One region of the Lysinibacillus sp. FW301-JW8 genome, then DNA from elsewhere that is predicted to be linked to it. Evidence: predicted binding sites of a transcription regulator. Region 1 holds the regulator's gene; the other holds the start of a gene.

The links. Region 1 encodes CtsR, which represses protease genes until heat stress. Its sites were predicted from a motif close to ATGGTCAATAAAGGTCAAACA; they were not measured.
Region 2: the regulator CtsR is predicted to act here: its motif matches at 1,773-1,793, upstream of AC3WOM_RS00275 (ATP-dependent Clp protease ATP-binding subunit).

Annotation. Positions count from the first base shown of each region.
Region 1 is NZ_JBYTBB010000020.1:39,250-42,671, reverse strand. It holds gene AC3WOM_RS10435 (class I SAM-dependent methyltransferase) at 1-197, opposite strand, end outside; gene AC3WOM_RS10430 (magnetosome magnetite crystal formation protein family) at 326-631, shown strand; gene AC3WOM_RS10425 (CtsR family transcriptional regulator) at 1,081-1,551, shown strand; gene AC3WOM_RS10420 (UvrB/UvrC motif-containing protein) at 1,565-2,113, shown strand; gene mcsB (protein-arginine kinase McsB) at 2,110-3,219, shown strand; gene AC3WOM_RS10410 (ATP-dependent Clp protease ATP-binding subunit) at 3,209-3,422, shown strand, end outside.
Region 2 is NZ_JBYTBB010000001.1:53,092-56,513, reverse strand. It holds gene AC3WOM_RS00290 (prolyl oligopeptidase family serine peptidase) at 1-383, shown strand, start outside; gene AC3WOM_RS00285 (metal-sulfur cluster assembly factor) at 436-744, shown strand; gene AC3WOM_RS00280 (Crp/Fnr family transcriptional regulator) at 903-1,589, opposite strand; gene AC3WOM_RS00275 (ATP-dependent Clp protease ATP-binding subunit) at 1,858-3,422, shown strand, end outside.

The sequences.
Region 1 (3,422 bases):
AATGACCAAGCTGGCTTATGCTCTGCAAGCTGTAAAATTTCATTGCCGCTTCCAGAGCCAACTACTAAGAGTTTAGCTTTCTCAGGTAGTGTGGAATGATAAAAGGTTTGTGTTAAACGTAGCATGGCATCGTAACTAGGTAATGTTCGACGAATACCTTTTTCGTATTCGTTTGCAAGTGTGTTATTAAATTCCATTGTGTCTCACATGCCTTTCCCAAAAATTTTTAAAAAAATACAACATACAATGAAACTATTAAGGGTATAGTTCCGTAAATAGTAGTACATAAAACAAAAGAAAATTTAAAAAAGAAGGGTTGATATAAATGGAAGCTAAATGGTCTAAGGTAATCATACACGCAAGTGCATTTTTTGCGCCATGGTTCGTACCAATTTTATTTTTCTTAATTAGTTCTGATAAAGAGGTAAAGGCTATTTCCATTCAAGCATTACTGTTCCAGATTGTTATGGGTGTTTTAATTGCAATTTCTGTGGCACTCAGTTTTGTACTAGTTGGTTTACCGTTTTTAATCATTTTCGGTATTATGGTGTTTGTCGTACCGATTATTGGTATTGTAAAGGCTATATCTGATGAACCATGGCGTTACCCAATTGTTGGCCGCTGGGTATAATTTTTATCTTCATTCAGCAAATGTTTTTTGTATCGAAAGCATATCGGCAGATGTTTTATGCGCATAAGCGCAGCGGCAGATACAGAAGACTCCCACCTCTACAGGTGGAGATGAGTGCGGTTTTGGTTCCTTTTCAGTTGGGTGACCAAACACCTACTGAAATAGAGGAACTCAGGCTAAGATCTTCACATCCTTTGAAAATCCGGACGCAAGTATATGCTAATTGCATGTGCTTGCGTTTTTTTCATCACTAAAAAGGGTACATTAGACTTATGACTCAAAGATATCTAGCATGAATGGTGATTTTTCAAGCGTTTGAATGAAAAGATGACTGCTTTTAATTTTTCTATAGGCGAAATCATTGCAATTATTTTCAAGCGTTTTGTATAATATACTCAAAGAAAGTCAAAGATAGTCAAAGTCAGTGAAGTAAGCGAGGTGTATTCCTATTGCGTAATATATCAGACATCATAGAAGGCTACTTGAAGCAAGTACTTGAATTAGGTGGAGAAGGGCATATTGAAATTAAGCGCAGTGAAATTGCTGATAAATTTCAATGTGTGCCCTCGCAAATAAATTATGTGATCAATACTAGATTTACTGCCGAACGAGGTTATCTTGTTGAAAGCAAACGTGGTGGTGGTGGATACATACGAATTTTACGTGTCCGCGCGAATTCACAAATTGATTTGATTGACGATGTCCTCAGGCAGATAGAGGGAGGGGCATCGCAAACAATGGCAGAAGATTTAGTTTATCGGCTTATTGATGAGCAGGTAATTTCAAAGCGAGAAGCGAAATTAATGTTAGCAGCCATTGATCGCTCCACTTTGGATTTGCCACTCCCATTACGGGATACCATTCGAGCAAGAATATTACGAGCAATGCTAACAACAATCAAATATGAACAGCAAAAATAGAGAGGTGATGGAAATGATTTGCGAACATTGCAAGCAGCGTAATGCGACGGTAACTGTAACACAAGTTCAAAATGGACAAAAGGTAGAGCACCATTACTGTGACGTCTGCGCCTCGCAGTTCCATCCATTTCATGCAGAATTTAAACAAGAGCCTGTATCTATTCAACAGCTATTATCTAATTGGTTTGGCTCACCGACATGGCAACAACAAAAAGTGGATGAAAAACAACAGGCGCAGCCACAACCACAAACTTGTCCACAGTGTGGATTTACGTATAAACGATTTTTAAAAGAAGGAAAATTCGGTTGCCCTAGCTGCTATGACAGCTTTAGTGAGCACTTGCCGAAGCTCTTTAATAGAATACAAGCAGGACCTCAACATCTTGGTAAGATGCCAGGCGCCCATAGTAATATTTATGTCATTAAAAAACAAATAGAAGATATTCGGAAACTTATGAAAGTAGCTGTAGATGATGAACAGTTTGAGGAGGCCGCCAAACTGCGAGATGAAGTGAAGGAACTGGAGAAACAGCTACAATTTGAAGGTGGTGATATGACGTGATGATTGAATCGTTTCTAGAACGAGCTACACCCACATGGATGAGCGTGGAGGACGATTATTCAGATATAGTCATCAGTACACGTATCCGTCTTGCACGAAATTTAGATGGCTATCGTTTTCCACTATCCTTTACAGAGAATGAGGCATTGCAGGTAGAGCAGGCTGTAACACATGCCGTGCAGGATAGCACAAAGCTCCAAGATCATTACTCATATTTTGCCATCAAAGACTTAACATCCTTACAGCGTCAAATTCTTGTAGAAAAGCATTTAATAAGTCCTCAGCTTGCCAAAAAAGAACAAGTTGGCTCCATGCTATTATCTGATGATGAATCAATTAGCATTATGGTGAATGAAGAGGACCATTTACGCATTCAATGTATGACAGCGAGTTTTCAGCTACAAAGGGCATATGAGCAGGCCAATAAAATTGATCGAGCCCTAGAAAAAGCTTTACCTTATGCATTTCGTGATACTTTTGGATATTTAACAAGCTGCCCGACAAATATTGGTACTGGTTTACGAGCATCCGTTATGATGCACCTGCCTGCCCTTACATTAACAGGTCAAATGAGTCAAATTATTAATGCCATGACAAGGCTGGGAATGACAGTAAGAGGGATATATGGGGAAGGTAGTGAAAATTTAGGTAATGTTTACCAAGTGTCGAATCAGATAACACTAGGCAAAACAGAAGAAGACATTTTGGCAGACATTCAAAGCGTCGCTGAAAAAATTATTCAAAAAGAGCGACATGCAAGAGGCAGATTAATGGAAAAAGCAGAACTTGCCCTAGAAGATCGAGTATATCGTGCATTAGGTACTTTAACACATGCTCGTATTTTAACGAGCGAAGAGGCGGCTACCTGCTTGTCGAACGTCCGTTTAGGGGTAGATTTACAGTTGATAGAGGGCATTAAGGCGACGACTCTTAACGAGTGTGTTGTCAGTATGCAGCCAGGATTTTTACAACATTATGCAGGAGAGGTTTTACCACCTGCCGAGCGTGATCGCGTACGAGCGGAAATGCTTCGTGAGGCATTATTTCGTGAAAATATGAGTAAGCCTATTATAGGGGAAAAAGGAGAGGATTCATATGATGTTTAATCGTTTTACACAACGCGCACAAAAAGTATTACAGCTTGCACAGGAAGAGGCAATTCGTTGGAAACACGAATCAATAGGAACAGAGCATATTCTATTAGGGCTTATTCGTGAAGGCGGCGGTATAGCTGCGAAAGCATTAGAAGCCATTGACATTAGTCCTCAAACGATTGAAGCGGGTATAGAAGAATTAGTTGGAAAAGGAA
Region 2 (3,422 bases), on a different contig from region 1:
GGTGGATACAAACTGCGGCAGTATGTATGGGAGCTCCAGGCTTTGTAAAATTAGGTGAATACCAATTACAGCAGTTTGCTAAAAGTGGGGTGCAATGGCCAATGTCAGAGGAAGAAATACAGCAGGCTAATGAGCTTCTTGCCACTTATGATGTCACACGAACACCAGAAAAATTTGCACATCGTCCAGTGCTATTTTGGCATGGAGAAATGGATAAAACAGTCCCTTTTAAAGAAACGTATGATTTTTATTTATCTTTGCGCAAATACTATGAGGCAAACCCTGAAGATCTAAAATTTATTGCAGATAAAAAGGCAGGGCATGCTGTGTCGCGAGAGGGCATGTTAGCAGCAACTGAATGGCTTGCGCAGCATTTGGCATAATAAGATGCATCTGCTATGATAAAGTTAACACTATGGTGAAAGGAGAAATGAAATGGATCAAGATATGAAAGATAGCATGTTAGGTGCACTAGAGAATGTAATTGACCCTGAGCTTGGTATTGATATTGTAAACTTAGGTTTAGTATATGATGTAGAATTAGATGATGAGGGTGCTGCAATTGTTACAATGACATTAACTTCTATGGGGTGCCCGCTTGGACCAGTTATTGTGGACCAAGTTAATACAGCTTTAGGTGAACTTCCAGAAGTAAAATCCACGAATGTCAATATTGTATGGAACCCACCTTGGTCAAAAGATAAAATGTCACGCTATGCCAAAATGGCTTTAGGTGTTCGATAATATCAATTTCGCCTTGGCGTAATTGTATCTGCCGCTATGTTTTCGCTACAGAAAACATTTGTAGCAGTCGCTTCGCTTTCGCTACTGAAAACATTTGCTGAATGAAGATAAATAAATCCCCGCTTATAACGGTAAGCGGGGATTTAACATGTAACGAATTAATCGATACGGCATATTTGCAATGGACAATTCTCACAGGCAATTTCATCCTTCAAAAATTGTAAATCGTGTATGGTAATATAGCCTTTATCAAAAGATAGAATATTATGCTTTTTTAAATCATTGAGCATGCGATTAATCATTTCTCGGCTCGTTCCACACAAATTTGCAATTTCAGTATTGGTTAAAGGGCAATCGATAATAATTGTATCATTTTCTAAGGGTTTGCCGTAGGTATTCGAAAGTCGAATTAAGGTTGAAAATAAAGCGCCTTTTTTACCATTTAACACTAAATCGCGTAAACGACTTTGATGTTTTAAATTTTCTGCCTGCAGCCACTTCATATATTCCAGCATAAAAGCAGGTTGTTCTACTAATAAGAGCTCTAACGATTTACGGCTTAAAACATATAGCGTAGAATGCTCTAAAACCTTTGCAGTCATAGAATTATAGGATAGATTACAAAATAATGAACCCTCTCCAATAATACTGTCAGGGCCACAAATCCGAATGGTTAATTCCTTACCGCTCTCCGTTTCTTGGCTAATTGACACAACTCCTGTTTTAATATAGTAGATTTCCTTCGCACGTTCACCCTCTAAAAAAATTTTATTCCCTTTATTCACTTTGATAAATACTCCGTGCTTTTGGAAAAGCTCAAGAATTTTCTCATGCATATTATCCATTAATACCATATCTTCAACACATCGCTTTCTTTTTGTAATAATTGGCTATTATCACAAAAGAATGGTGAATTTCGATACAAAAACTAAGAAACATACTATTATTATAACGTAAATTTCCATTTTTAAGTGTAAATTTTTAGCGCTTTTTCTTTGCCATGTTTTATTGATTCATGTAAAATAAAGTTAGTCAAAAAAGGTCAAACATTTTTATAGTTAAAAGAATGGGTATAGAAATTATGCTGAACATTATTGAAAAGGAGAGCTAAATATGCAGTTTCAACAAACAGATAACAAAAAGCCTTTAGAGCAATTTGGACGAAATTTAATTGAAGAAGTTAAAAACGGCAAAATGGACCCAGTTATTGGTCGTGATGAGGAAATTCGCAATGTTATTCGTATTTTAACGCGTAAAACAAAAAATAATCCTGTATTAATTGGTGAACCTGGCGTTGGGAAGACAGCTATTGTTGAGGGGTTAGCACAACGAATTGTAAAAGGTGATGTACCTGAGGGGTTAAAAGAATGCGTCTTATATGAGCTTGATATGAGTGCTCTTATTGCTGGAGCAAGTTATAGAGGGCAATTTGAGGAGCGCTTAAAGGGCGTTTTGAAGGAAGTAAAGGAATCTGAAGGACAGATTATTTTATTTATTGATGAAATTCATACCATTGTAGGTGCTGGGAAAACAGATGGGGCAATGGATGCTGGAAATATGCTGAAACCAATGCTTGCACGAGGTGAGCTTCATTGTATCGGTGCTACAACATTAGACGAATATCGAATGTATATTGAAAAAGATCCAGCTTTAGAGCGACGCTTCCAACAAGTGCTTGTGCGTGAGCCTTCGATAGAAGATACAGTTTCCATTTTACGTGGTCTTAAGGAGCGCTTTGAGCTGCATCATGCGGTACGTATCCATGACCGTGCTATTGTAGCAGCGGCGGAGCTTTCAAATCGTTATATTACAGAGCGTTTCCTACCTGATAAAGCCATTGATTTAATTGATGAAGCATGTGCCATGATTCGAACTGAAATAGATTCTATGCCTCAGGAATTGGATGCAGTGACTCGTCGTATTATGCAGCTAGAAATTGAGGAGCAAGCGCTGCGCAAAGAAAAAGACGAGGCAAGTAAAAAACGTTTAGAGCAGCTACGGGGGGAGGTAACAAAGCTCAAGGAATCATCGGATGGCATGCGCAAACAATGGGAAGCAGAAAAAGAAGCATTACATGGTATTCAAAAGAAACGAGAAAAATTAGACAAATATCGCCGTGATTTAGATGAGGCGGAAAGCAAATATGATTTAAACAAAGCTGCCGAATTACGTCATGGGAAAATACCTACCCTAGAAAAAGAAATTCAAGAAATGGAGAAACAGTTAGAGAGTGGTACAGAATCACGCATCTTACGTGAAGAAGTAACGGCTGATGAAATTGCATCTATTGTTTCTCGCTGGACAGGTATACCAGTAACGAAATTAGTGGAAGGTGAGCGTGAAAAGTTATTGCGCTTAAAAGATACATTGCACGAGCGTGTCGTTGGACAAGATAATGCTGTTCAGCTTGTTACAGAAGCGGTATGGCGTGCTAGAGCAGGTATTAAGGACCCACATCGTCCAATTGGCAGCTTTTTATTCCTTGGACCAACAGGTGTTGGTAAAACCGAGCTTGCCAAGGCATTAGCGGCACAGTTGTTTGATTCAGAGGATCATTTTATTCGTATTGATATGAGTGAATATATGGAGAAACATAGCGTATCTCGACTTGTAGGTGCACCTCCAGGCTATGTTGGCTATGAGGAGGGAGGACAATTAACGGAGGCTGTTCGCCGTAA